Regions from separate parts of the Bacillus cereus group sp. Bce041 genome, predicted to be linked through region 1. Evidence: riboswitches for the same ligand, from Rfam matches in the RefSeq annotation. Region 1 holds a riboswitch; each other region holds the start of a gene.

Region 1 (7,619 bases):
TACTTTCAATTTGTTTTAATAAATCGGGCATTTTTGCACCACTAACTGCTAAATTTGTTAATGCAATTTTTTGCTTATAATCTTTTTGTAAATCCTTTTTCATTCGCCCAACATAGCCAATTCCTTCTTTATCACCAACGCCACGCGTTAATGAATCACCTAAACTAACGATTTGTAACGTTCCCGTTTTTTTTTTCTCTTTTGCCACTACATCGGTCTTTTTAATTAAATTTGAAGCTTTCGGATTTAATACATCATTTACACCTGAAACAAAGCCATATGCAAATAAACAGAAAGATGCAATTGTAATGAGTAGAATTACTTTTACTACTTTTGATCTCATATCAAAACCCCTTTTAGCCCTCATAGATTGTCCATAATTATACCAAACGAAATTTTGAAAAGCGATTTTCACACCTTCTCAATTATGTCGTTTCTCTATCTATTAACTCTGGTAATAACTCTATATGCTTCACATCTAATTTCTCTTCATTAATCTTTTCATATAATAATTCAAACGCTTTTACTCCAACGTTTTTACTAGAATGCGAAATCGTCGTTATACCCAATATATCTGCCACCTCTTGATCATCACACCCGATAATCGTAATATCCTCTGGAATACGAATTCCTTGTTTTTTTGCTTCTGTAACCATCCCCGCTGCAATATGGTTACAAGATACAAGGAACGCTGTCGGTTTTACTGACATATGAGCCCATTCTCTAATTACATTGCGTCCATCTTCCACTGTAAAACAACCTTCAAATTTCCAGGTCTCTAACGGTGTTACGATACTCTGTTGAAGCGAATCTTCATACGCCTTCTTTCGTCTTTGGCTATTAACACTATTACTTCTTCCAATACAATATCCAATACGTGTATGACCGGCATCTATTAAGCTTTTCATCCCACGTGAAAATACTTTGTAGTAATCGATATGTACACTTGAAATGCATTTTGAATCTATTTCTTCACACATAACAATCGGGCCGAATTTCGTATATTCTTCAAGCTTCTCCTTACTATTTGTCCGAGAACAAATAATAACCCCATCAAGCTTTTTCATTTTTAACATATTCAAAATTTCTAGTTCTCTTTCTTCACTATAATTCGTCTGGCAAAGCATCATATTATAATTATTCTTTGCTGTCTCTTTTGATATCCCCTCGATAATAGCGCTATAATATTGATCATTTACGTGTGGCAATAAAACGCCAATTACATTCGTTTTTCCTTTCACTAAATGAATTGCATTCACGTTTTGCGTGTAATTTAATTCTTCTATAATCGCTAAAATTTCTTTTCGTTTCTGTTCATTTACGTACGGATGATTATTTAGTACACGTGAAACAGTTGAAACAGATACTCCAGCAAGTTCAGCAATCTTTCTTATATTTGTCATCTTATTTTCCCCTTTTCACAAAAATTCTCCCTTGACCTGGTAAGCTTTCCACAATATATCCTTTCCTAGCAAATACATTTAGAAAGGATATACAACTATGCTTCGATTCAAATTAGAATATATATTTTTCATTGGCGGTTTACTCATTCTTGCCATCGGTATTAATATGATGACGACAATTACTTCCTTTGGACTTAGCCCTTATGATTCCTTCTTTATTGCACTATATCAAAATTTTGGGATAAGTATTGGTTTTTGGATTTTCATGATTAACTTTGCCTTTACACTTATCGTACTCTTTTGGAATAAAAAACAAATTACAATCGGTACAATTGTAACGATGGTTCTTATTTCTCTTTTTGTTGATTGGATTGGTTCCATTACAACTATTATGGACGCTATCCGCTCTCTTCCAAAATATATAACACTTATTTGCGGAAATCTATTCGTTGGAGCTGGAATTGGTCTTTACGTCTCTACAAACCTTTGTGCAGCGCCTCAAGAAGCTTTCGTTTTAACGGTTGCCGAGAAGAAAAAATGGACGTTTAGAAGAACAGAGATTTCATTAGCCTTTTTATTTTTAACGTTAAGCTTTTTATTAGATGGACCTATCTATTTTGGAACAATCATCTTATCCTTTACAACAGGCTGGATTATCCAAGCATTTATTCAAGTTGGTACGCAGATTTTAAATAGAAAAGAGCCTATTAAGCAAGCTGCTTAATAGGCTCTTTCTGTTTTATGGTAAGAGATACTACTTAGCATCCCCTTCAATTCGATAGTTCGCTTTCAAACAATCTATTTCTTCATACCCTTGCAACGTATGTAGAATATAATCATAATCAGCAAGAGACGCACGATGCGTTACAATTACAATTTCAGCCTTTCCTTTCTCTTCAAGCGGCATTTGAATAATTTTCTCAAAGCTAACTCCGCGCTCAGAGAACAATGAAGTAATTTTTGCAAATACACCAATTTCGTCTTTTACATGCAGTCTTAAAAACTTTTTCACGACAATTTCGTCTGGCTCTTTTAATACTTTTTGATATTGTGGGACTACAGCACTATTTCCTGTTACCCCTAATCTAATATTTTGCATTACAGCAACTAAATCCGAAACAACAGCTGTAGCTGTCGGTAAACTTCCTGCGCCTGGTCCATAAAACATCGTTTCCCCAACTGCTTCACCGTACACATACACAGCGTTATATTCATTTTGTACTGCTGCAAGAGGATGTGTATTTGGAAGTAAAGTTGGTTCAACTGTAACCTCCAATTTTTCACCATCTCGTTTTGCAAGACCGATTAATTTAATTGTATAACCTAAGCTCTTACTGTATTCAATATCTTCCTCTGTAATAGAGGTAATACCTTTTACTTTCACATCTCCAAGCTCTACATTTGTAGAGAAACCGAGGGTAGCTAAAATCGTCATTTTTCTTGCTGCATCTAAACCTTCTACATCTGATGTTGGATCTGCTTCTGCAAATCCAAGTTGTTGGGCTTCTTTTAACACGTCGTTATATGCTCTCCCTTCGTCTGACATTTTCGTCAAAATAAAATTTGTTGTTCCATTTACAATTCCCATTACTTTCGTAATAAGATCTGAAGAAAGTCCTTCTACGATACTGCGTAAAATTGGAATTCCCCCTGCCACACTCGCCTCATAGAATAAATCAGCCTTATTATCTTTTGCTGTCGCTAATAATTCAGCTCCATGTAATGCCATTAAGTCTTTATTTGCAGTTACAACATGCTTTCCGCTTTTTAAAGCTTGTAAAATATATGATTTTGCATCATCAATGCCACCCATCACTTCAATAACAACATCAATATTTGGATTATCTAAAATTTCATTTGCATCTTGTGTTAATAGAGTAGAAGGTACCTCTACCTCTCTCTCTTTCTCAATGTTTTGCACTAATACTTTCGTTACCTTCACTGGACAACCTACTTGGTGTATGAGTCGTTCTTGATGATCCGTAATAATACGAACCACACCACTGCCAACTGTCCCAAGACCTAATAACCCAACTTGAATTTCTTTCATAGTACTGTCCACCCCTCAAAAATTGTGTTTAGATGAAATTATATGAGCAAAAAATCTGAAAAACAATGTATTTTGAACATTCGGAAAAATAAAGGTTAATCTTTACAAGGAAAACGTTGCCACGTGTTACACAATCTTTCTTTACAATATATAAGGGGTTTCTTGATACACGTAATAATTCAACCAATTAGAAAACAATAAATTACCATGACTCCTCCACCTAACAAGCGGCTTTTCATCTGGATTATTATGTTTAAAATAGTTTTTTGGCACATCAATATTTAATCCCTTGTCACGATCTCGTTCGTATTCTTGTTTTAACGTCTCACAACTATATTCGCTATGTCCAAGGGCAAACACTTGCCTTCCTTCTGACCCAATAACAAGGTGAACACCTGCTTCTTCAGAGTTTGCTAACAATGTTAATTCTTTCACTCCTCTAATATCATTCTCTCTTACTTCTGTATGACGAGAATGCGGAGCAAAAAACAATTCATCAAATCCTTGTAATAATTTCACATGTTGCTCGCAAACTTCATGTTCAAATACACCGAACACTTTTTCCTTAAGGGGATACTTTGGAACACCATAATGATAGTACAAGCCAGCCTGTGCCCCCCAGCAAATATGGAGCGTAGATGTTACATTCGTTTTTGAATACTCCATAATATGTTTAAGCTCTTCCCAATAATCTACCTCTTCAAAAGCAAGGGTCTCCACTGGCGCTCCTGTAATAATGAGCCCATCAAACTTTTCATTTTCAATATCACGAAACGTTTTATAAAAGCTTGTTAAATGTTCTTGCGTTACATTACGCGATAGATGTGATTCCATATGAAGCAAATGAACATCTAATTGTAACGGTGTGTTTCCAATTAAGCGAAGTAATTGCGCCTCTGTATCTTGTTTCGTTGGCATTAAATTTAATATAGCAATTTTTAAAGCACGTATATCTTGTGTTTCTGCCCGCTCCTTCGTCATTACAAAAATATTTTCTTTTTGCAACACTTTGCGAGCCGGTAAATCTTTATCAATTATGATCGGCATGTGTTTTGCCTCCAACTAGAGCTGCTTCCAAATCTGCAATAATATCAGAAACATCTTCTATACCAACCGATAAACGAATTAAATCAGATGTAACACCCGCTAAACGCTGATCTTCAGCATTTAATTGTCTATGCGTCGTACTAGCAGGATGTATAACGCAAGTTCGTGCATCAGCTACGTGCGTTACAAGAGTTGCTAGTTTTACATTTGCGATAAATTCTTTTGCTGCTTCTAATCCGCCTTTAATACCGAAAGTTAAAACACCACTAGCACCTTTTTTCAAGTACTGTTGTGCTAATGAGTAATTTTCATTACTATCTAAGCCTGGATAATTCACCCATTCAATACGTTCATGATTAGCAAGCCACTTAGCAACTGCAAGAGCATTTTCACTATGACGTTCCATTCGTAAATGCAATGTTTCTAAGCCAATATTGCTAATATATGCATTGAATGGGCTCATACAATTTCCATAATCTCTTAATAGCTGAACACGTGCTTTCACAATATACGCTGCTGCACCAAAGTTTTGAACGTAACTTACACCGTGATAACTTGGATCTGGTTCAACAAGTTCAGGATACTTTCCATTTGTCCAATCAAAGTTTCCACCGTCAATTACAATACCGCCTAAGGAGCTCGCATGCCCATCGATATACTTCGTCGTAGAATGAACAATAATATTTGCCCCATGTTCAAACGCCTGGCATAAATAAGGAGTTGCTAATGTATTATCAACGATAAAAGGTACCTCTAATTCTTTAGCGGCAGCTGAAAATTCTTTAAAATTTAAAACATTCATCGCTGGATTTCCTAACGATTCTGCATAGATAAGTTTCGTCTTGTCATTAGCAAGCGCCGTGATTTCATCTGCCGTTAAATTTGGATTAAAGAACGTAACATCAATGCCAAGCTTACGTAAACTCACCCCAAATAAATTAAACGTTCCCCCGTAAACAGTTGAAGAGCAAAGTAAATGGTCTCCACTACTACAAATATTTAAAACTGCGAGCATAATAGCTGCTTGCCCAGAAGCCGTTGCAACAGCTCCTACACCGCCTTCTAAATCTGATAACTTCTGCTCAAATGCTGCTAGAGTAGGGTTTCCAATACGTGTATAAATATATCCTTCTGCCTCTAAGTTAAATAGAGCTGCTAAATCATCCGAAGTATCGTATTTATACGTTGTGCTTTGATAAAGTGGTAAAACACGTGGTTCACCATTCTTTGGCGTATAGCCACCTTGCACACAAATTGTTCCTTTTCCCCATGATTCTCCCATCTCTCATTCTCCTTTCTTTTATACAAAATAAAAAACTGCCCCTTTCCTGAAAACAAGAAAGGAGCAGTTTGAAAACACGCTCTAAAGGCTCTTTCTTATCTCTCAGGATTACTACCTGCAGGATTTGGCACAATTCCGTTATACGGCTGTTGCCAAGGTTTCATCGGGCCTGTCCCTCCACCTTTTCTTGATAAGACTATGCAATTACCGTTGATTTTATAGCAATAATTTCCTAATGTCAAACAGTTTTTCTGAATGTTCTAAAATAAATGTTAACAGTTTCATATAAAGCAACAAAAGAAATATATTCTAGTCTATTTCAAAAAAGACCTTTAAAAACCTCAAATCAGTCTATAAAATTAAATAAGTAATTTAACCTATAAATTCAAATTCCCCAAAAGTTAGCCTATATGTTGAATAGGCCATCTTCTCAAAAAGATACTATATATATTCAATCCATTTTTCACTAGTATATTTCACTTTTTTCCCTACTAAGATTTACATAACGGAGGTATAACATGACAAATAAAAAAGATATGCATTACATACTTGCTCTATATGGCATTCTTCTAGGATCTATAGTAGGAGCTACAGTCTGGTTATTTTTAGTCACAATAAATATTGGAATCCACTTTATTTGGGGATACTTGCCTGAAGTTCTCTCTTTTCCCTCTTATTACACCCTTTGCGTAACAATAATTGGCGGGGTCCTTGTTGGTCTATCACAAAAACATTTCGGTACATACCCACGCCTTATGCCTGAAGTGATGGCTGAATATAAAAAAACTGGTCGAATCGAATATCGCTTTGTCCATCGGGCTACTTTAACAGCGATTATTGTTTTAATTTTCGGTGCTAGTCTTGGTCCAGAAGCCGCACTAGTTGGAATTATAGGCGGACTGTGCACATGGGTAGGGGATCGCTTTAAATTTGCCTTAAAGGGTATGAATGAGCTAACCGAGATCGGAATTGGCGCTACTTTAAGTGTCATTTTTAACGCACCATTATTCGGTTATTTAGCACCAAATGAAAATGAGGGGGAACAAATTGCTGCTTTTTCTAAAGGAAAAAAAGCGATTGTATACTTAGCTACTACTTTCGCAGGTTTTTCTGTTTATTTACTACTGAGTAAACTTGATAATCGTGGATCCTTTATTGTTGATTTCGGGGAAGGTGCACTTTCTTTCAATGAATGGATTGCATTTCTTCCACTTGCTAGTATCGGCGCTATAGTTGGTTTCTTTTATTTCAAGTTAGAATTCACATTAGAAAAGTTAATTCACCCTTTTAGAGAATACAAGCTGACACTCGGAATTATCGGTGGCATTTTATTAGGAATCGGGGGAACTTTTCTTCCGTACACATTATTTTCAGGGGAACATCAATTAAAAGAGTTAGTTGTTGAATGGAGCCATTTATCTTTTTGGATACTACTTCTTTCAGGGATTTTAAAGTTGTGTATTACTGCCGTTTGTTTGAACACAGGGTGGCGGGGTGGACATATATTCCCAATTATATTTTCCGGATCAAGTATTGGATACGCTATAGCATCTATTCTTCCTATAGATCCAGTAGCATCCGTTGCTATCGTAACGACAGCAATTTCGAGCTATGCGTTACGAAAGCCAATAGCTATTACATTGCTATTACTTATGTTTTTCCCGCTTAATTTACTATTGCCAATGCTTGGTGCAGCTGCTATTGGGAATGCCTTTCCACTCCCAAAACATAACGAAAATACAAATTAACAAAAATAGACAGTGTAGACGAAAGCTCCACTGTCTATTTTTTTATTACACATGCTGCTTTAATAACGCTTCTAACTCCTCAAAATTAT
Region 2 (7,619 bases), on a different contig from region 1:
TCTCCGTGTATTCATTAACTCTTAGGATTTATTCTCATGTTTTACCGAGCATGCAGGAAGAAGGAGTAAAAAATTTTGGTGAAAATATCTTTGGATAGCTAACGTTTGCAGAATGTTTGCATTTTATATCAAAAAGCCAAACAAATCTTGTATTAACAAGGTTTATTCACTTTAACATATGTTATCATGTATAATACATATGTTAAGTAAATTCAGAATAACGAGGCAAATATTATGGACTTTGTTTATATTAATCAAAACGTGTTAAATAATCTTCTATACATTCTATGTAGTATATTTGTTTTTTATTTCATATATGATAGCCGGCACTATTTAAAGAAATATAAAATACTACTGATTACCCTTTGTTCTAGTATTCCGCTTATTTTATGTATGCGATACCCTATCTATATGGATGAAAGTTGTATTCATGATTTAAGACAAATTCCGGTCATAATAGCTACGCTTTATGGTGGATTCCCTGTCGGTATCATATTGTTTACAATTTTATTAATTACAAGATTTATATTTTATGGATTTAATATGCTAACAGTCGTTGTTTACGGAATAATGTTCATCGTTACAGCACTCGCATCTTCAAAATTTAATACATATAATAGAAAACTTAAAGTAGCTTTTTCCATGTTTTTAACCTTTTTCCTAGCAATATTTACAACTTTAATTGTATTAACTTTATCAGATTTTGAAGTGAATAATTTGTATATTATTTATTTCATGGTATTACCGACTACTTTAATGTTATTTATTGTTTATATAAATGAAGTTATAAAGGATGCTGTATTAATGCGCTCTAAATTAATTAAAATGGAAAAAATGGAGATTGTTAGCCAACTCGCTGCAAGTATATCGCACGAAGTAAGGAATCCCTTAACGGTTGTAAAAGGATTTACACAGCTTTTAAAAACACAAAATTTAACTCCTGAATCAAGAGACGAATATATTAAACATATACTTGAAGAGTTAAATCGTGCCCAAGAAATTATCGATGATTACTTAACGTTTGCCAAACCTGCTCCAGAAAAATTAGATCAAATTTCAGTAAAACAAGAGTTAAATCGAGTTATTAATATGATATTGCCATTGTGTAATATGAATACGATACATATTACACAGGATTTTTCTGAGGCAACCATTGTTGGTAATAAACAGCACTTTCAACAATGTTTTTTAAACTTAATAAAAAACAGTATTGAAGCAATGCCTAATGGTGGTACCTTAAATATTTCCTCATCTATCAATAATAGTAAAGTTGAAATACGAATTGAAGATAGCGGAGTTGGAATGTCACAGGAGCAAATACATCGATTCGGTGAACCGTATTTTAGTACAAAAACAAAAGGAACTGGTTTAGGTACAATGGTTGCTGTTAAGATTATTGAGACGATGCATGGAAGTTTAAAAATCCGAAGTATCGTTAGTAAAGGAACGACTTTAACGATTACGTTCCCGAAATATAGTGAGAATACGCATTTAAACAAATAAAAAAGGAGCATAGTTGCTCCTTTTTTATTTGTTTCGATACATAAGTATCTTCAATGTTTTTTTAGTTTACATTTGTGAAGACTAATTAAAAATTAGTATCCTCCGCCCCAGCAGCTGCATCCTACAATTATTAATAGAATGAATAACACAACTAGTAAAGCGAAACCTCCACCAAAACCACAAGAACCACCGTAACTCATATTTTCTCCTCCTTTTGGTTTGAAAACTAATAGGTAGTTGATCATTTTAACTGGTTCGTATTATACATTATGTATATATCCCTTTTTTGAGCATGTCTACATAAAAATAAGTAAAAGCACTCGTTTAAAGAGTGCTTTAAAATGGATACCAAAAGTTTTGAAATACGTTTAATTTTAAATATACCGCAACAATAAATATGAAAATACCGGCAAATAAAGCGATGAAATCTTCACGTTTCGCCTTACTTGTATAAAACCATGTACGTTTATCCTTCTTTCCAAATCCTCTTAAATCCATTGCATTTGAAACCGTATCTATTCTTTCTAGAGAATGAATGATTAGTGGCCAGAAAATTAAAACACGGTTCTTCATACGAACCCATAAACTTGCTTCTCCTTTTTCAAAAGCCACTCCTCTCGCTTCTTGCGCGTGTTTAATAATTTTATACTCAGACTGGATGTCAGGAATATAACGTAGTGCAATATTTATTGCATATGTAATCTTATAATGAATACCAAGTTTACTTAAGCTACTTACAAATTCGCTTGGATCTGTCGTGTAAATAAAAAGAAGTGTAAATGGTAATAACGTAAAATACTTTAATGAAAGTGTAGCTGCATAAAATAATGTTTCATATGTAATCGTTGCATATCCAACATGTAAAAACGCGGTATATGATTCAGTTAATTCAGATCCATGAGTTGGTGTAATAAATAAAATCATGACAGAGTTTAATAAACTAAATGTAAATATGACACTAAAAACAATTAAAATTTTACGAAATGGAATTTTAGCAATGCTGAGTCCGATACACCCAATAATAAATAATATTAGCAACACCCGAAAATCAAAAAACAAAAAAGTAAGCGTCATACAAAAAATAAATAAAAACAATTTCACTACCCCATCCATACGATGAAAATATGTACTATGCACCTTCCTCCCTCCTATTACTGTCTAAATAAAGCTCCATAAATTTTTCTGGACATGCAATCCCACTAAATTTAATAAGCTTGGTTAAAGAACTCTCTCTTAAGTTGGCTCTTTGTAACGTTTCTTGATCGCCTAATACATCAAACACTGTATTATCCGCAATAATTTTCCCTTCATGTAGAACTACTGCACGGTCTGTATATTCTAGCGCGAGATTCATATCGTGAGTGATAACAACAAATGAAATTCCCTTTTTAGCTAGGTTTTTAATAAACGACATAAATTGTTTATAATGATAATAATCTTGTCCCGCTGTCGGTTCATCTAATATGATAAGCTTAGGATTTGTTGTTAATACAGATGCGATTGTTAGTCTCTTTTTTTGCCCATAGCTTAGTGCTTGAATTGGCCAATTACGAAATGGATATAAACCACAAATTTTTAAAATCCCTTCTACTTTATTCTTAATTTCTTCCTTAGAAAAATTATGTAATGTTAATGTAAATGAAACTTCTTCAAAAACAGTAGGCTGTGTAATCATATGATTTGGATTTTGCATCACGTAAGATATGATTTCCCCACGTTTACGAATAGACCAAGAACTAATATCTTCACCTTTTAACGCAATTTTCCCATTTTTCATTTTGTTTATACCTATAAGACTATGAGCTAATGTTGATTTCCCTGCTCCATTATGTCCTAACAGTGCCACAATTTCTCCTTCATATATTAAAAGGTTTACATTTTCTAATACTTTTTGTTTATTAGGGTATGAAAATGATAAATTCTCCACTTTAAGTAATTCCTTGTTTTTAGCATTCCTTTCTAATATGACTTGTTTCTCCATCCACTCTTTTATAACGTTGCTTACCTTTTCTTTTTGAAGGTTTTCCATTGGATATATTACGTCATTATTACGATCAAAATGTAATCTCTTTAATGCTTCGATGTAAATAGGCTCTCTTAAGCCAATACGTGGTAATATATTTGACGCTAAGATTTCTTTTGGTGTTCCCATCGCAATGACTTTACCTTCATCAATTAATATAACTTTGTCTAAATCCAGTTTTAAAATTTCTTCTATCCTATGTTCGATAATAACAATCGTTTTATTATACTGCTCATGTATATCTTTCATAAGTTCTATCGTATGTATGGCGCTTAGTGGATCTAAGTTCGCTAATGGTTCATCGAACAATAATATATCCGCATTTGTTGTTAATAAACCAGCAAGAGAAACTGTTTGCTTTTGGCCTCCTGATAATTCATGTGGACTTTGTTTATGAAACGTATGCATCTTCACCTTTCTTAATGAGTCCGAAACAATCTTTTTCATGTTATCTTGCTTTACACATTCATTTTCTAAATAAAAAGCTACATCTTCTTCTACTGTCAGACCAATAAATTGAGCATCTTGATCTTGTAAAATTGTTCCTACCTGTTTACTTTGTTCAAAAATACTTCCTTCCCTTGGGTCTTTACCGGCAATTAAAACGTTACCTGTGCTATTCCCTTCGTAAGAAAATGGGATTAGCCCATTTATACAATGAGCTAATGTCGACTTTCCTGAACCACTTCGTCCAGCAATTAGCACTTTTTCCCCAGGGTATATATGAAAGGTAATATCACTTAAAGTAGGCTGCGCAGCATGCCCATATTGAAAGGTGAATTGTTCAAACGAAATAATTGGTTGCATGTTAACATCCCTACTTTTCAATTTTTAAATGTGTATGTTTCTTATTGGATTTCGCCAAACCAATTGTAAGTGGCAATCCAAGTACTAAGAAAACGATGACATCGGAAATTGTTGCTCCTAATACTTGTATAACAATTTTGTCAAATGGTTCTCCCATCACAATAATATCGAATGCCCCAGCAAATATAATAGCAATGACAATACCAACTAGCCCAGTAATTGCTAAATAAGAAATATCCCCCTTGTTAAACGACCCGTTTTTCACACTAAAACCAACTCTTTTTTGAATAAGCCCCATTGAAAAACCAATAATTCCTGAACTAATAACCCATCCCCACCAAATACCCCATCCAGCAATCGTATCTGTTACGGTATGACCGATAAGTCCGATTAACAGTCCTGCCACTGGACCAAATAATGCTCCAAAAACAGTTAATATAGCTAATGCTGGTTTAATAAATGTATTCGGTGCAATAGAAAATCCCCAAAGTCCTAATATCCCGTATAATGCTGCTCCAATACCGATTGCTACTACTAACTTTGTTGATAATTTATTCATGACAATTCCCCTCTCATATTAGTCAACTTTTATTACTCTATATTTAATTTAAAAATGAATTATGCATCGACACTCCCTTTCTATACAACAAAAAAATGACCTCTTACATAAGAGGTCACTTTCTTTCACTTTCAAGAATCCTCTTATCTTTCAAAAAACACATCGTGTCCTCTGCGGAATTAGCACCTTCCTATAAAATTGCATAGGGGTTGCTGAGGTTTCTTAGGGCCGTTCCCTCCACCTCTCTGGATAAGTATTAATTTGTAATTCGTATTATGGCACTAAAGAATGTAAATTTCAACACTTTTCTTACTATTTTTATTTTTTATTAAATAGCACGTTTAAATCATTGTATTCTTATCGGAATTATGAAATAATGAATTCAAAATCGTTTCGGGAGGAATGCATTATGAAAGTTATTGGTTTGATTGGAGGATTAAGTTGGGAATCTACATCATTATACTATAAACATATTAATACACTTACACTCTCTCAATACGATCAAAATGCGAAGCTAATTTTATATAGTATGGACTTTGGTGAAGTAACTACTTTATTACAAAACCATCAATATGAAGAAGTGAAAAATGAACTAGTTACAGTTGCAAAGAAAGTTGAAAAATCTGGGGCTGAATGTTTATTAATGTGTTCAAATACTGTACATCTATTTGCCGAGGAGGTAGAACAAGCAATATCTATCCCGCTTCTTCACATTGGTGATGTAAGTGCTAAAGAAATGGTAGAACAGAATATAAAACGTATCGGACTATTAGGAACAAAACAAACGATGGAGCAAGATTTCTATAAATCACGATTAGCGAAATATAACATTGAGACAATTATCCCAAATGACGAGGAAAGAACTTTTATCCACCATGTCATATTAGATGAATTAAGTAGAGGGATCATTTCAGAAACATCTAAAAAAAGGTTATTACAAATTACAAAATCATTAATTCAAAACGGTGCTGAAGGTATATTATTAGGCTGCACTGAAATACCTTTACTCATCTCCCAAAATGATCTTACTGTTCCCGTTTTTGATACTGCTTTTTTACATGCAAATACTGCTGTACAATTTGCTGGATAAGAATACACAAGCATAAAGGTGAGAACCTCTATGCTTGTATACAGTTACGACTATTTATCCCGCTATTTGCAGGCAGTAAAGCCCCACCAATTAAAGTTTTACTTTATTTAAAAGAGATTCAATAACTGCAATCGCTTCTTTTGAACCACCACATTCTAAAAAGCTATCATTAAGTTTTCTTATACCATATTTATACTTTTCATTTGAAAGTACATCTGTTACGGCCTCTTTTAAAGTGTGTACATTAACATGTTCTTTCAATAGTCTATGTGCCGCTTCAAGCTCAGTTAATCTTTGCGCTATCATTGGCTGATCTTTATCATGCGGTATTATTACAAATGGGACATTATAATGAATGGCATCGTGTACACTATTCATACCACCATGTGTAATAAAAACATCTGCTTCATTTAATATTTCTGATTGAGGTACGTATGGAGCAATTATAAAATTATCTGGTGCTTCCTTAATTTTAGAAATATCATTTCTATCACCAATTGCCATTACAACTATCCCATCAAAATCTGAAAAAGTATCAATACAAGTATTAAAGAATGGTTCGAGTCCTTCAAGCAGTGTTCCCATTGAAATATAAATAACTTTCTTTTCTTTAAGTGATTCCAGTGGAAACTTTATATTTGTTTTACGCTTTGAAATACTCGGTCCAATAAAAATGTTATTTTCCCCGAACGATTCGCTATTAGGTTGGAAATAACGACTTGTGTATACGAGACAAACATCACCCTTATTATTCATAAATTGAAGATTATTCTTTGGTTTTACTCCAAATTTATGTTCCATCTGATTTAGTAATTTTTCAGAGATTTCCTCTGGTTGAAATGGCATATCTGCATTTGGATGAAAAGGTAATGTCTTCAAAAATTCTGGCGGAATTAAAAATATAGGTGAGGACACTACACCTGGAACTTGTAAATATTCCTTTACTAACTCTCCTGCGCCAAATATATCATAAATTACGAAATCAAAATTTATACTTTCATATAATTGTTTCGTAATTTCTAATATATATAAAGAAGTTTGAACATGCACATGAAAGAAAGCATTTAACCCAGATGAGGTTTCAGCATCAATAGAAATCTCTTTTAATAGATCCGGATGAGTATGTACAGTAGCTCCTAAATCTTCAATTCTATCCTTAAAGTTTGCCGTTGTAATATAATGTACGTTATCCCCTCGTTCAGTAAAGGCTTTTACTAAATTTAATGTAGGGTTTACATGCCCCTCTGCTGGAAAATTAACTACTAAAATATTTAGCACTTATTCCTCACTCCTTACATTTCACTGTTTTAATTAAGCATACTGTTATTTGTACAAGTAATCTTCCCCTAATAGTCCTAATATGCTTGCTACATTATATTGATAAATAATTTTCAGTCATCAACATAAAAAAAGCATCTACCTATGTAGATGCCTAACCGTGATAAGGAGTGTTCTGTGAGGTTAGAACAAGCGTTTCTGCTTGTCCTATGCTATCAATATATGATTTATTTTATAAAATGTGAATCGTTAATAGAATTATTTTATCCATTTTATATGATCAAATGGATAAAATACCATTTCTACTTTACCTATTATATTTGATTCATCAATAAGTCCAAGTGTATTCCTACTATCTT
Region 3 (7,619 bases), on a different contig from region 1:
TATGGTAAATTGAAGTTGTGAGGGAGGGGCTAAAATGCATGAAGAATATAAAGAGATAATAAAAAAATCAATTGAATATATAGAGAATCACTTACATGAGGAGCTTACAACAGAAAGAGTGGCATCTCACAGTGCAGTATCGATGTACCATTTTCATCGCATCTTTCAAAGATATGTTGGGATGAGTGTAACAGATTATATTCGAAAGAGAAGGTTAACTCATGCTGCGCAAGTTTTAGTGTCAACGGAGAGAGCTGTTATTGATATTGCAGTGCAATACGGTTTTTCCTCACAAGAGGCATTTACGAGAGCTTTTAAAAGAATGTTTCAATTGCCACCAAAGAAATATCGAAAGTACTTTCAGTCATTTTATATAGAAAGAGAGGGTGTTTCAATGCAAAAAGGTATACCGAAAGGATGGATCTTAAGTGGAAGTCATCCTGCTGAATATGAGATGGGTTTAGATTATGAAGTTGTCCATCAAGGAAAAGTATCTGCATACATAAAAGCAAAAGAGAATGTTACGCATGGAGGATTTTCAACATTAATGCAAATGTTCCGAGCGGATAAATATGTAGGGAAGAGATTACGTTTTACAGCATTTATTAAGAGTGAAAATGTAAGAGATTGGGCAGGATTGTGGATGCGAGTAGATGGAAAAGATACAGAACCGCTCGCTATGGATAATATGCAAAATCGCCCCATTAAAAATACGAATAACTGGCAATCGTACTCGGTTGTATTAGATATAAAAGAAGAAGCACTTGGTATTGCATTTGGTGTTTTATTATCAGGAGAAGGTTGTGTGTGGCTAGATAGTATTCGATTTGATGAAGTAGATGAAAAAATCCCTTCAACAGATTTGGCAGAGAACTTTTATGAAACACTTTTAGAAGATCCGGTGAATCTACAGTTTGAAGAAGTAGAAAAATAAAAACAAGGAGAAAAGATATGCTCAAATATGTAAAACTAATAAGTATTAGTTTAGTAATATCGTCGTGTATTATGGGAATTAATTATTTAGTTAGCTATCTTTGGTCAGGGCATATACCTTCTTTGACGTGGAGAACATATTTGATGTTTGTGTTTATATTTATGATGAGTTTTGGTTCAATGCAAAAAGAAGGAAAAGAGGATTATTGACAATAGTCTTTTTCGCCTTTCTTTCATTAACACAAATGGTTGTAACTGTGCCACATGAAATGCTTTCTAAAACATATCAAACAATCAGTGAATTATTTCCTGCAACATATGCAGCGAATGGCTATTATACAATAATATTTGGAGGAGTTAGTTTAGAGAGAAATATTATTTCATTATTAGTTATTGTATTGGTTACACAATCAGTAGCAGTGATGACTTTAGCTATAAAAGGAATGGTAAAGGGAAGAAGAAGCTCTGTAGTTAAAGAAGTATAAAATAAAAAGGTATCCTCGGTGGGATACCTTTTTATTAGCACTTATTATTTTGTAACTTCTGTCCACTTGTAGTTAAACTCACCACCGAAGTCAGTTGTTACAAGTCCTTTAATGAAAGAGCGTTGTAAGTAAGAACGGCCTTGTTGGTATAAAGGAGCGACAGCGCCGTCTTGTAATAGAATTTTTTCAGCTTGCTTCATTGCTTCAAAGCGTGCTTTTTCATCGCCAGCTAAATCTGTTTTCACTTTATGAATTAGCTCATCGTACTCTTTGTTAGAGTATTTATCGAAGTTATAAGCACTATCTGTTGTAAATAAATCTAAGAATGTAATTGGATCAGCGAAGTCAGGGCCCCAGCCGTCAATACCAATTTCATAGTCACCACTTAATAGTAGTTTTAGCTGTTGTTTACGTGGTTGTGGTTTTAAATTCACTGTTAATCCATCTAGGTTCTTTTCTAATTCACCTTTTAAATATTCACCAGTCTTTTTAGCTAAAGCATTGTCACTTGTTAATAGTTCGATTGTTACTTTGTCAGTACCAAGTTCTTGTTTTGCTTTTTTCCAGTTTTCTTTCGCTGTTTTCACATCATCCTTGACTAGATTTCCATTTTCTTTACGGAAGTCATTGCCTTCTGGGCTCTTTGCAAATTTCGCAGGAACCATTCCTTCAGCTGGAACAGCGCCGTTATTTAAGATTGTTTCTACGTAAGCTTTTTTATTCATTGCGCCGTTAATAGCAAGGCGTGCATGTTGATTTTTTAATGTTTCATTTTTCTGATTTAATCGTAAGAATTGAATACCGACTTCAGCGCGTTCTTTGAAGTTTGGATCGCTCTTATATTTATCAACAAACTCTGCAGTTAAAGCAACACGATCAATTTGTCCTGAATCATATAAGTTCACTTCTGTAGACTTATCTTTAACGACATTGAAGTTGATTTCTTCTAATTTTACAGTTTTAGCATCCCAATAGTTAGGATTTTTCTTCAATTGGAAGCTTTGTTCATGTTTCCAGTTATCTAATGTGAAAGCACCGTTATAAATTAAATGATTTGTTTCTAAACCATATTTATCGCCTTGAGACTTTAAGTACTCTTCATTAATTGGTAAGAATGTTGAGAATGTAGTTAAGCTTAAGAAGTAGGGAACAGGACGGTCTAGTTGTACTTCTAACGTTTTATCATCAACAGCTTTGACCCCTAGTTGATCAATTGGCAATTGTTTTTGGTTTATTTGTTTCGCATTCTTTATATCGAAGAATAAGAATGCGTATTCAGCTGCTGTATCAGGATTTACGGCACGTTGCCAAGCGAAGGCAAAGTCCTTTGCTGTAACAGGAGTACCGTTTGACCATTTTGAATCACGGAGATGGAATGTATATTTTGTTTTATCGGGACTAATGTCAACCGACTCAGCGACACCAGGAACCGGTTTATTATCTTCTCCCATTGCATATAGCCCTTCAAAAACATTACGCATTACGTTCATGGATTCCCCATCCGTTGCTTTTGCAACATCCATTGTTGGAATTTCTGAAGCGAATGATAAGTTAATTGCCTGTTTATCAGGTGCTTTATCGTTTGCTTTCGCTCCGCTTGCATTATCTTTATTTCCCCCGCAAGCAGTTAGTAATAGACTTGCCCCTAAAACAGATGCAACAACAGGTACAACTTTTTTCTTCATTGTTCGTTCCTCCCTAAATGTGTTGTTCGTAACGTCATAATGTCCGTGTCTTGAAGTAGCTATAGAAGGAGATAAAACCTATTATAAATATTTGTTTATAGGTAATCAGGTGTTCTATATGTATATACATGTTGAACTATAATCTATCGTTATATGTTTCAACGTAGTAGACATTATATTTTGATGGTGAAATATTTTGTTTCTTTGATTATTTAGAATATTAACACTGAAAAGAACTATATGTCAATAATAAAAATAGATTGCTAATTTCTCAGAATAATATATTAAAAAAGCAGATTCTCATGTGTGAGAGAACCTATTTTTAATATATTTTGCTAAAAAAACAATTGGTGTGGGCTAATAATAAGTGGGGATGAAGAAACCCCCACTTATTAAAGTTTCACTTTATTTTTCAATTTTTGCCCACTTGAAGTTTAATTGACCTGCAAAGTCTACTTGCACAATTCCTTTCACATAAGAACGTTCTAAATAAGATTCGCCTTTTTGGTAAAGAGGAGCGATAACAGAGTCTTTAAATAATATTTTCTCGGATGCTAGTAATGCTTCCCAGCGAGCTTTTTCATCACCAGCTAAAGTTGTTTTCACTTTTGCTATTGTTTCATCGAATTCCTTATTAGAGTAATGATCTAAGTTATAAGGGTTATTCGTTGTAAATAGCTCAAGGAATGTAATTGGATCCGCAAAGTCAGGGCTCCAGCCATCAATTCCGATTTCGTAGTCACCTTTTAATAAAAGCGAAACTTGTTGCTTACGCGGCTGAGGTTTTATATTTACTGTTAATCCATCTAGATTCTTTTCTAGTTGTCCTTTTAAGAATTCACCAGTTTTCTTATCAAGGTCAGCATCACTCGTTAATAATTCTAATGTTATCTTTTCAGAACCAAGCTCTTGTTTAGCTTTTTTCCATAACTCTTGTGCAGATTTTGTATCAACTTTTGTTAAATCGCCGTTTGCAGTACGGAAGTCTTTTCCTTCAGGTCCTTTTGCAAAGTTTTTTGGAACGAGACCAAATGTTGGTGTAGAGCCATCATTTAATAACGTATTTACAAAGGATTTTCTATCAATTGTTTGATCAATTGCTTGGCGTGCAGAAACGTTTTGAAGTACTTTGTTTTGTTGATTCATACGTAAAAATTGTACGCCTACGTTTGGACGTTCTTTAAAGTTAGCATCCTTTTTATATTTATCGACGAAGTCAGATGTTAGTTTTATACGATCTAATTGTTTTGACTCGAATAAATTTACTTCTGTTGATTTTTCTTTTACGACATTAAAATTGATTTCTTCTAGTTTGACAGTATCTTTATCCCAATAGGTAGGGTTCTTCTTAAATTTAAAGCTTTGTTCGTGCTTCCAATCGCTTAGTGTAAAAGCTCCATTGTACAAGATTGTATTATCTTCTAAAGCGTACTTATCACCTTGTACTTTAAAGAATTCCTCATTAATTGGTAGAAATGTTGGGAACGCTGTTAAGCTAATAAAATAAGGAACAGGACGCTCTAATTCTACCTCAAACGTATGGTCATCAACTGCTTTTACACCAAGTTGGTCGGCTGGAAGTTCTTTGTTGTTAATTTTTGTTGCGTTTTTAATATCAAAGAATAAAAATGCATATTCAGAGGCTGTTGCTGGATCTACGGCACGTTGCCAAGCGAACACAAAATCTTTAGCTGTAACAGGAGTGCCGTTTGACCATTTTGAATCTCGCAAATGGAATGTGTATTTCGTTTTATCGCCACTTACTTCATGAGATTTTGCAACACCAGGAACAGGTTTGTTACCTTCACCAAGATTATACAAACCTTCAAATACGTTTCTCATTACTTGACCAGAATCAGTATCTGTAGCACGAGCCGTATCCATTGTTCGTATTTCAGTAGGTGAAGATAAGTTTAAAACCTGTTTACTAGGTGCCTCGTCTTTTGCATTTGCTCCGCTTGCTTCGTTTTTATAACTACCGCAACCAGTTAATAAAATACTTACTCCTACAACTGATGCAATACCGGGTACAAACTTCTTTTTCATTTGATTTTCCTCCTAAATAATTAAGTTTGGATGATGATGAGGGAAATGAAAAATAAAAAATCCCTCTTTTCATATTGAGAAAGAGGGATTTTTACGTACAAGTTATGCACCCGTATATAAACGAAGTCCCTCATTCTATCTTTCAAGCATAAAGCTTGCAGGAAGTGGCACAGTATTCAAAATGAACCTGTTGCCGAGGTTTCAAAGGGCCAGTCCCTCCACCTCTCTTGATACAATGAGTAAACGAATAAATTTTATTAATTTTTGTGTTTCTTTGATAATTCAAAATCTTACACCTTGAATAATGAAGTGTCAACTAAATGAAATATAGTTTAAATTTTCAGTTTTCTTAAATGAAAAAACCACTGCATATGGCAGTGGTTTTTCTACTAGAAGTTAAAGTTATCTGGATCTGGACCAACGCGACGATCTTCATTTAAAGCTTGAATTGCTTTCATATCATCAGCACTTAATTCAAAGTCGAAGATGTTTGCATTTTCAATAATGCGATGTTCTTTAATTGATTTGGGAATTGTTACAACTTCGTTTTGTAAATCCCAACGTAAAATAATTTGCGCAGTTGATTTATTATATTTTGTCGCAATTTCTTGTAACGTTGGATTATCTAGTAGTTGTCCTTGCATTAATGGTGACCAAGCTTCAAGCTGGATATTATGTTCTTTACAGAATGCATGTAACTCTTCTTGTGCTAAACGTGGGTGGTATTCCACTTGGTTGACCATTGGCTTAATTTCAGCAATTTCAAATACGTCTTGTAAGTGGTGAATGTGGAAATTACTCACACCGATAGCGCGAACACGGCCATCTTTATAAAGTGTTTCTAATGCTTTCCATGATTCAGTATATTTCCCTTTTACAGGCCAATGTACTAAATATAAATCTAAATATTCTAGACCTAATTTCTCTAATGTAGTTTCAAATGCTTGAAGCGTTGTTTCATATCCTTGATCGCTATTCCATACTTTTGAGGTAATAAATAATTCTTCACGTGAAACACCGGATTCACGAATCGCTTGCCCAACGCCTTCTTCATTTTGATAGATTGCTGCAGTATCGATGCTGCGGTAGCCATTTTTAATTGCTGCTTTTACAGAATCAATTACTTCTGAACCATCTTCTACTTTAAAAACACCTAAACCAAACCAAGGCATTTTTACACCGTTATGTAATGTTGTATAGTCTTTTAAACTTGTTAAAATCATATTATTTCCCCCTAGCTTTTTTGTTTGTTGCTTCTACTGCTTTTTGAATTGCCTCTGAAAAATTATATTCGTATAAAGTTTTGAGACCTTCAGCTGTGGAACCACCTGGCGTTGTTACTTGTTCGCGAAGGTTAGCTGGATTTTGCGTTTGTTCAAGCATAGAAGCAGAGCCAGAAATCATTTGAATGACAAGATGTTTTGCGGTTTCTTCATCAACTCCATAACTTTTTGTTGCTTCAATTAAGCTTTCAGCAAAGTAATAAAGGAAGGCTGGTGCACTTCCAGTAACTGCAGTAAGCTGATGAACTTCTTCCTCAGTACAAAGTTGCGAAGTACCAATACCTTTTAAAAGTAGTTGCAGGGTTTCTTGATGTATCTCGTTTACTGATTGTCCCATTGTATATAAGGAGATAGACTTTCCAATTTCAGCAGCTGTATTAGGCATAATCCAAGCAACAGGCGTGCCTTTTGGGAGTCTAGCTTCTAAATAAGATGGTCCAATGCCAGCTGCTACTGTTACGACTAGTTGATTTGATATTAACGGAGATAGCTCAGCTAATAACTCTTCATGAGCCGAAGGTGGCATTGCTAAAACAACCGTATCAACAGATGTAACATGCTGTTTCCAATCTGTTGTAGTAGACACATTATATTGATGTTGTAACTGTTTTAGCTTTTCTATGTTGCTTCGGTTAGAGACGATAATTTCTTCGATGTACTCTTTGCTTGTTTTAAGTAATCCGGAAAATATAGCTTCTGCCATACGACCGGCACCAATAAATAAAATTCGATGTTTAGTTAGCATATCCTTTATTCCTTTCTAGTAGAGATATGTTATAAAAACGATATCATCTTTAAGAGAATTTTGTAAAAAGAAAAGACTTATCGTAGATGGAATGGATAATGAGAAGGAGGAAATTCATGCTAATATTAGCTATTATTAATCTCTTTATATGTGTAGCTGGTTTGCTAGAGTGGAAGAGCAATTATAAGGGGCAAGAACATACAAATAATTATATCTAGAAAATAATTAGAATTAAAAAACCCCTGAAGTACATATGCTTCAGGGGTTTACTAATAGAATATAAGATTATGCTTTTGTCATACCAAGTAATACAGCGCCGCCGATAATTAAAACACTACCTAGTGCAATAAAGATCAATTGACGTTTTGTTTTCTTTTCACCTAAGAATACAATCGCACCGAATGTTGAGATAACGATTCCAGTTTGAGATAATGGGAAGCTT
Region 4 (7,619 bases), on a different contig from region 1:
TTTGTGATCCGGTGCATTTTTTAATACTTCTTCAACTGGTAAACCTTTTTCTGGTACATCTTCACGCATAACATTTTTCATAGTTAATACATGAGTTGTTGGTTTTACATCTGTTGTATCTAATTCATTTAACTGTTCTGCAAATGTAACAATTGCATCTAGTTGTTTTTGAAATTTTTCTGCTTCTTGATCAGTAATTGCAAGACGTGCTAAATGTGCTACGTGCTTTACATTCTCAACGGAAATTCTTGACACGGCTAGGCCACCTCCATAATATATCGTTCAATCTACAATACTATTGATGATACCAAATTTTCAGTACTTCAAGCAAGTCAACACAGAGTACTTACGCCATTTTTACATAAAAAAAGAAAGGCAAATGCCTTTCTTTACAATTTACTCTTTATCTAACGGTTTATTTTTTGGAAATCTCTCGTTATCTTCTTCATTATCACGAATTGTTTTTTGTAATACAAAACAAGACATCGTTAAAAATAATGTTCCAATTAAATAGTATCCTTTTACACTAAGCGTTTCATCTAACGTATAAATCCCAATTAGCATACCTGAAAGCGCACAAACAAATGAAGTCCATGCTAAAAATGTGAACGCTTGCGTATTACGTCTTCTCATCGTTCTCCCCCTCGTTAGCTGTATACCCATTATAGATAAGTATATTTACCATGATGGATTTTTATGTAAATTCTAGTTTTATATTTATAAATCTATCATAAAAGAATACTATTTTAAAGGAAGTTTTCTGTCTAATCTGAAAAAATAATTAAAATCATTGACAATTTTTTCTATTCTACATAAAATAAAAATAAATATTACGAACCTCGAAATATACGGGAGTGGCATTAATTGTTGCAATATGAACATTTTTTAGACTTACTGCTAGATAACGCCAAGAAACTTTTCTATCCTGAAGAATGGGTAAGCCTAGATTTAACACTTTCTAAAACAGAAGTATTTTGTTTACTTTGGATGGAACGAAATACAGATATTACAATGACGAAAATTGCTGACCTTCTTGATATACCGATGAGTACAACGACGGGCGTTGTAAATCGCCTTGTAAAAAAGGGATATATTGAGCGCTACCGTGATGAAAACGACCGACGTATTGTATTAATTCGGTTAACAGAAAACGGCGTAATGCTCGTTCAAGAAGTAAAACAAAATGCAGCCCACTACTTTAGCTTAGTGACAGAAGCATTGTCAGAAGAAGAAAAAGCATTCTTACTACAAATCTTCCAAAAGATTATGAATCACATTGCTACGTCACAGCAAAAAACAGAAGAAAAAGTTTCTACACCTAAAATGAAAAACATTCCGATTGAATAAAACCCTATCTGGGTTTTTATTCAATCATTTACTTCGACACTCGTAATATTCGATGTTCGAAACAAAGGAGATATGAATGATGAGAATTATTTTGTATACAGGTAAAGGCGGCGTAGGAAAAACTAGCATTTCAGCAGCAACAGCAATTCAAAGCGCAAAACAAGGATTAAAAACTTTAGTCATGAGTACAGATCCCGCTCATAGTTTAGGAGATTCATTTGGTATAAAGCTATCTTCTGAGCCATTAGAAATTCGTGAAAATTTGTGGGCACAAGAAATTAATACGATTTATGAGATGGAAAAAGGATGGGGAAAATTACAGAAATATATTACACTACTCTTCACTTCCAAAGCAGCCGATGATATTACAACAGAAGAATTAACGATGTTTCCTGGTATGGAAGATTTAATTAGCTTACTTCGCGTACTCGATTATTATAAACAAAACACATATGATGTTATCATTATTGATTGTGCTCCAACAGGAGAAACATTAGCAATGCTAAGCTTTCCAGACATGCTCGGCTGGTGGATGGAAAAATTGTTTCCTATTAAAAGAAAAGTTTTAAAAGTCGTTCGTCCTGTAGCTCAACCACTCCTTGGTGTCCCTCTTCCAACCGATGATATTATGGACGAATTAACAAATACACTTGAACAGCTCGGAGAAATGAGAGATATTTTATCAAACCGAGAAGTAACAAGTATCCGCATCGTTGTAAATCCTGAAAAAATGGTCATTAAAGAAGCTCAGCGTAGCTTTACTTATTTAAATTTATACGATTATAACGTAGATGCCATTATGATTAATCGCGTCATCCCTAACACCGTCACCGATCCTTATTTTCAAGCATGGAAAGATACGCAAAAGAAATATAAAACATTAATTCAAAATAGTTTTGATCCACTTCCTATTTACGAAGCTCCAATGTTTGAACAAGAAGTTGTTGGTTTACCTATGTTAGAGCGTGTAGGAGATGCTTTATTTAAAACTGATCATTGTCCTACTGAAGTGAAATTTAACGGCCGCACACAATATGTAAGAAAAGATGGCGATGATTATATTTTCATTCTTTCTATTCCCTTCTCAAACAAAAGTGAACTTTCATTAAATCAAAAAGGTGATGAGCTAATTATTCGAGCTGGCTCTGTGAAACGAAATATTACATTGCCAAAAACGTTAACACACCTTTCTATTCAAGGGGCAAAATTTGAAGAAGATATACTAAACATTCGGTTTGGAGGTGTAGTGCATGCATGAGGAACTACTACGAAGGGTAATTCGTACAAAAGTAAAAGTCGGGATGCATATATTAGAAGAGCTACCTAATCCAATCCAGCAATCAGCTAAGCAAATATTAAATATTTTGCAAGAGGAGCTAGCTGCTTATCCGAAAGAACGAGATCATCATGAAGTTAATTTAAAAAATATCATAATTGAATAACTATCTCTGTATAGAGAGCCTTTTTTAGGCTTTCTATACTTTATTGGAGTGATGTAAGTTGATGAAAAAGCATTCCACTACTATACTCTGGATCATTCCCTTATTATTTTTCATTCATAACCTTGAAGAAGCTTTCCAAATGCCACAATATCTTGCTAATCAATTTTCAATCCGTCTTATAACTAGCCAACAATTTTTCATTGCCATTTCCGTATTAACAATCTTTGTATTACTTATCGTCTTTCTATATCAACTTAACTTCTTGTCTTCTATATGCTGGATTATTTTTATACAAGGGGCCATCTTCTTTAACTCTGTTCAACATATTATTTTGTTTTTCATTTATCGCTCCTATAACCCCGGCGTAATATCAGCATTTTTCATTACTCTCTTTTCTATTTTCTTTTTTTTATCCAAAAAACACTTAATTCATCAAAAGCAATTCGTAATTACACTCCTTTTCAGCTTATTTTCTTATCCCATTATAATTTGGATTACCTTACTGTTCGCTAGCTATTTTCATTCATAAAAAAAGACCAGGAAAACTCCTGGTCCATTACTCTACTTAACAAACATTGGATTCTACGTTATACAAAATTGGAAGGTACAGAATTAGGGTTTGTTTGTTAAGTTTATATGTTGAACGAACTAACAGCGGAGGGGTTCCTTCTGTTAGTCCATTAAACCCAATCATTATTTTACGATTTTTTCAAGCTCCTCAAGTGAAAGATCTACTGAAATTGAACCATCATTTGTTTCTTTCTTAATTGCATCTGTTACTTCTTTTGAATGGTATAATTCAATTACTTTTTTCAGTGTTGGATCATCTTTATCTTTCGTACGAGCTGCGAAAATATTAATATAAGGCTTCGCATTTTCATTCTTTGGATCTTCTAAGAAAATAGGATCCTTCGCTGGATCTAATCCAGCTTGACCAGCAACACCGTTATTAATAACTGATGCCGCTACATCTTTTAACACACGAGGTGTTTGCTGTGCGATAACCGGTGTAATTTTTAATTTCTTCGGATTTTCAGCAATACCACTTGGATCTCCAAATAGACCAAAATCCTTTTTCAGCTTTAATAATCCAGCTGCATCAAGAAGTTTTAATGCACGTGCTTGGTTGGTTGGATCGTTTGGAATTGCAATTTCTGAACCATCTGGGATTTCATTTGATTTCTTATATTTTTCAGAGTATAAACTCATTGGTGCAATTTGTGTTGTACCAACAGCTGTAATATCTAACTTATGTTCCTTTTTAAATTGCTCTAAGAACGCAATATGCTGGAATGAGTTTAGTTCAATATCTCCATCAGCTAACGCTTTATTTGGCGTTGTGTAATCGGAGAACTCCACCAGTTTAATCTTAATCCCTTCTTTTTCAGCTTTTTTCTTCAAAATTTCCCAAGCGTCTCCATCCGTTCCAGTTACACCGACGCGAACTACTTTTTCTTTCGCTCCTGCACCCGTGTCTCCACTTGAGCAGCCGCTTAATGCTGAGACTCCTACAATCGCTGATAATGCAAATGCTAAAATTTTCTTCATTTTCTTTTCCTCTCTTCCTTTTTATGATCTGCGTAACAAGACTTTCGCAAAGTAATTCCCTAAATTTTGAGCTATCTGTACGAGAATAATAAGTAACACGACCGTTACGAACATAACTGATGTATCAAAACGTTGATAACCATATGTCATTGCTAAATCACCAAGACCGCCACCACCGACAAGCCCAGCAACTGCAGAAAATTCAATTAAACCAACTGTCATAAATGTGACACCTAAGATTAATGGCGCTAACGCTTCTGGTACAAGGATTTCAAAAACGATTCTAATTGGCGAGGCGCCCATTGCTTGTGCTGCCTCAATTACTCCTTTCGGAACGGAAACAAGGTTTGTTTCAACCATTCTAGCAATACCAATTGATGCGACTAACGTCATCGGGAAAATTGCCGCTGCTGTTCCAATCGTCGTTCCGATAACACTTCTTGTTAGTGGACTTAAGGCTACTAAAAAGATAATGAATGGTACCGGACGAATTGTATTAATTATGATGTTAAGAATAGAAAAGACCCATTTATTTTCTAAAAAGTTTCCTTTTCTCGTTACATATAAAAGTAAACCTAGAGGTATACCAAGAATTGTAGCGAATATAAGGGTTACAATTACCATTAAGAGGGTATCCCCCGTCGCATCTAGTATGCGCGGCCAAAATATACTCCAATCAACTCGCATGAGCTTCTACCTCCTTCAGCTGCACTTGCAGTCTTAGATGTTGTAATGCTTTTTGAATTTCCCTCTGCTCCCCTTGCAACTCTACAAGAAGATTTCCAAATAGCACATTTTGAAGTTCAATAATATTTCCGTACAGTACATTTACATCGACGTTATAGTTTTTTGCGATATATGATAGTACCGGCTGTCCTGTCTCCTCACCAGTAAATGTTAGACGATAAATTTGACCACCATTTTGAATTTTCGCTAGAACACTTTCCGGTAAATGATCATTAATGACAGAACGTACAAAGTTTTGAGTCGTCTTTGTTTTTGGTTGCGTGAAAACATCAAACAGTTTTCCTTCTTCAATAACTTTTCCCTTCTCCATTACAGCTACACGGTGACAAATTTCTTTCACAACATGCATTTCATGTGTAATAAGAAGAATTGTTAAATTGTATTCTCTATTTACTTTCTTTAATAAGTTTAGAATTTCTGTCGTTGTTTCTGGATCTAAGGCTGATGTTGCCTCATCACATATAAGAATATCTGGCGATGTCGCAAGTGCTCTAGCAATGCCCACACGCTGCTTTTGTCCACCTGATAGCTGCTCTGGGTAATAGTTTGCTTTATCTTCTAACCCTACAAACTTCAGCAGTTCATTTACTCTTTCTTTTATCTCATTCTTTGGTACTTTCGCTAACTTTAATGGATAAGCAATATTTCCAAATACTGTTCTTGAATTAAATAAATTAAAACTTTGGAAAATCATTCCGATTCTTTGTCTCAGTTTACGTAATTCTTTCGTCGATAATGATGTAATATCTTTATCATCTATTGAAATCGTTCCTGCCGTCGGTCTCTCTAACATATTTACTAAGCGTAATAACGTACTCTTTCCAGCGCCACTAAAACCAATAATGCCAAAAATTTCGCCTTTCTCAACTGATAATGTTACATCCTCCACCGCATGAACAGATTGCCCAGCTGATTCATACACTTTACTTACATTGTTAAAAGAAATCATTTTTTCCCCTCCTATATGCTGTAAAAACTTGAAGCAGAGCTTTCGAGGTAAAATAAAAAGTGCTCTCCTTCTTATCAACCATAAAGATAAGAAGGAGAGCACTTATATGTACTCATTCACATCTTCTCATCTTCCAAGCCTTTATATGGCTTGCTGGAGTTAGCACGGTATTAAAAAAACCCGTTGCTGAGGTATCGTAGGGCCAGTCCCTCCACCTCTCTGGATAAGAATGTATCGATTTAATTGTCGTTTAATTAATTCTCATTATAGAACTCAGAATAATAAGAGTCAATACATTTTTTAGAAAAATATTAATTATTCCTTTATTAAAATTTTCAGATGAAAATTCATGAGAAAATAGTAACTTTCAAGGTTATTTAAAATTCTTCTTCCTCATATTTTTAAACAGGAGAATCCTCTCTACGAATTGAATAAATTTATTTGAATATGAAACTCGGAGGAAGATAAATATATGAAAACAGCTCTTTTACTCGTCGATATTCAAAACGATTATTTTCCAAATGGAAAGATGGAATTGCGTAATCCAGTAGAAGCAAGCGAATATGCTAATCAGTTATTACAACACTTTAGAACAAACAGCGAACCTATTCTTCATATCCAACACGTAGCTATAAAAGATGACGCTACTTTTTTCCTACCTAATACAGAAGGTGTACATATTCACGAAAGCGTACGTCCACTTAGAGAAGAAACAGTTATAGTCAAACATTATCCAAATAGCTTCCGAGAAACTAATCTTCTAGAGCAATTAAAACGTTTAAATATTGAACATGTCGTTGTATGTGGGATGATGACTCATATGTGTATCGATGCTACAGTAAGGGCTGCATTCGATTTTGGCTTTCAATGTACCGTTATACATGATGCTTGTGCTACAAAAGACCTGTCTTTTAAGAACGCTACTATACCAGCTGTTTACATTCACAATACAATTTTAGCTAGTTTAAATGGCGTATATGCAAATGTAATAAGCACGCAAGAATTTTTAGCTACATAAAAAAACACTCCTTTCAGTGAGCAAAACCGAAAGGAGTGTTCCTTGTCGAACCATAGATTTTCTTTCAAATTGTATTATACAGGAAATTCTCAAAATGAATACTAAAAAATATGACTAATAAGTCAACTTTTCTCATCATTTTATTTCTGTTCACATGTTTATCCCGCTATTAATAGGTTTTAGCTCATTCCCTTCGAACGATGGTAATATATAGGATTTCAATTTTAAAAGGAGCTCTTCACATTCTGTGAAGAGCTCCTCTACTATTTCTTATAAAGTTTCAGAAGTAGTTTTTGCTTGCATGTGAAGTGCTAAGTAATCAGGTCCACCAGCTTTAGAGTCTGTACCAGACATGTTAAAGCCACCGAATGGTTGGTAACCTACGATTGCACCAGTACATCCACGGTTGAAGTATAAGTTACCAACGTGGAAGTCTTCGCGTGCTTTTTCAATATGGTCACGGTTGTTAGTAATAACAGCACCTGTTAAACCGTATTCCGTATTATTTGCAATTGCAAGTGCATGATCGAAGTCTTTCGCTTTACAGAATGCTACTACTGGTCCGAAG

The links. Region 1 has a riboswitch for S-adenosylmethionine ahead of ACUN13_RS24425 (bifunctional O-acetylhomoserine aminocarboxypropyltransferase/cysteine synthase). Riboswitches for the same ligand answer to the same signal wherever they lie in the genome.
Positions count from the first base shown of each region.
Region 2: linked by a shared signal. The riboswitch ahead of ACUN13_RS14865 (ECF-type riboflavin transporter substrate-binding protein) and the one ahead of ACUN13_RS24425 (bifunctional O-acetylhomoserine aminocarboxypropyltransferase/cysteine synthase) in region 1 are both predicted to bind S-adenosylmethionine.
Region 3: linked by a shared signal. The riboswitch ahead of ACUN13_RS28535 (peptide ABC transporter substrate-binding protein) and the one ahead of ACUN13_RS24425 (bifunctional O-acetylhomoserine aminocarboxypropyltransferase/cysteine synthase) in region 1 are both predicted to bind S-adenosylmethionine.
Region 4: linked by a shared signal. The riboswitch ahead of ACUN13_RS21905 (methionine ABC transporter ATP-binding protein) and the one ahead of ACUN13_RS24425 (bifunctional O-acetylhomoserine aminocarboxypropyltransferase/cysteine synthase) in region 1 are both predicted to bind S-adenosylmethionine.

Region 1 is NZ_JBQXON010000010.1:124,531-132,149, forward strand. It holds gene ACUN13_RS24400 (SGNH/GDSL hydrolase family protein) at 1-415, opposite strand, end outside; gene ACUN13_RS24405 (LacI family DNA-binding transcriptional regulator) at 426-1,403, opposite strand; gene ACUN13_RS24410 (YczE/YyaS/YitT family protein) at 1,501-2,127, shown strand; gene ACUN13_RS24415 (homoserine dehydrogenase) at 2,158-3,453, opposite strand; gene metA (homoserine O-acetyltransferase MetA) at 3,595-4,500, opposite strand; gene ACUN13_RS24425 (bifunctional O-acetylhomoserine aminocarboxypropyltransferase/cysteine synthase) at 4,484-5,782, opposite strand; SAM riboswitch class I at 5,875-5,979, opposite strand; gene ACUN13_RS24430 (chloride channel protein) at 6,301-7,530, shown strand; gene ACUN13_RS24435 (YjjG family noncanonical pyrimidine nucleotidase) at 7,576-7,619, opposite strand, start outside.
Region 2 is NZ_JBQXON010000004.1:130,745-138,363, reverse strand. It holds gene ACUN13_RS14885 (LytS/YhcK type 5TM receptor domain-containing protein) at 235-1,503, shown strand; gene ACUN13_RS14880 (YjcZ family sporulation protein) at 1,596-1,703, opposite strand; gene ACUN13_RS14875 (energy-coupling factor transporter transmembrane component T family protein) at 1,840-2,640, opposite strand; gene ACUN13_RS14870 (ABC transporter ATP-binding protein) at 2,633-4,333, opposite strand; gene ACUN13_RS14865 (ECF-type riboflavin transporter substrate-binding protein) at 4,344-4,892, opposite strand; SAM riboswitch class I at 5,033-5,148, opposite strand; gene ACUN13_RS14860 (aspartate/glutamate racemase family protein) at 5,302-5,982, shown strand; gene ACUN13_RS14855 (macrolide family glycosyltransferase) at 6,073-7,260, opposite strand; gene lepB (signal peptidase I) at 7,519-7,619, opposite strand, start outside.
Region 3 is NZ_JBQXON010000018.1:26,657-34,275, reverse strand. It holds gene ACUN13_RS28555 (helix-turn-helix transcriptional regulator) at 35-934, shown strand; gene ACUN13_RS28550 (hypothetical protein) at 952-1,143, shown strand; gene ACUN13_RS28545 (hypothetical protein) at 1,140-1,418, shown strand; gene ACUN13_RS28540 (peptide ABC transporter substrate-binding protein) at 1,463-3,103, opposite strand; gene ACUN13_RS28535 (peptide ABC transporter substrate-binding protein) at 3,509-5,149, opposite strand; SAM riboswitch class I at 5,282-5,386, opposite strand; gene ACUN13_RS28530 (aldo/keto reductase) at 5,539-6,372, opposite strand; gene proC (pyrroline-5-carboxylate reductase) at 6,374-7,177, opposite strand; gene ACUN13_RS28520 (GRP family sugar transporter) at 7,463-7,619, opposite strand, start outside.
Region 4 is NZ_JBQXON010000007.1:183,622-191,240, forward strand. It holds gene gatC (Asp-tRNA(Asn)/Glu-tRNA(Gln) amidotransferase subunit GatC) at 1-255, opposite strand, end outside; gene ACUN13_RS21870 (YiaA/YiaB family inner membrane protein) at 397-633, opposite strand; gene ACUN13_RS21875 (MarR family winged helix-turn-helix transcriptional regulator) at 865-1,347, shown strand; gene ACUN13_RS21880 (ArsA family ATPase) at 1,424-2,605, shown strand; gene ACUN13_RS21885 (DUF3926 domain-containing protein) at 2,598-2,789, shown strand; gene ACUN13_RS21890 (HXXEE domain-containing protein) at 2,851-3,318, shown strand; gene ACUN13_RS21895 (MetQ/NlpA family ABC transporter substrate-binding protein) at 3,483-4,337, opposite strand; gene ACUN13_RS21900 (methionine ABC transporter permease) at 4,359-5,024, opposite strand; gene ACUN13_RS21905 (methionine ABC transporter ATP-binding protein) at 5,014-6,033, opposite strand; SAM riboswitch class I at 6,157-6,263, opposite strand; partial or broken gene ACUN13_RS21910 (cysteine hydrolase family protein) at 6,506-7,071, shown strand; gene pruA (L-glutamate gamma-semialdehyde dehydrogenase) at 7,322-7,619, opposite strand, start outside.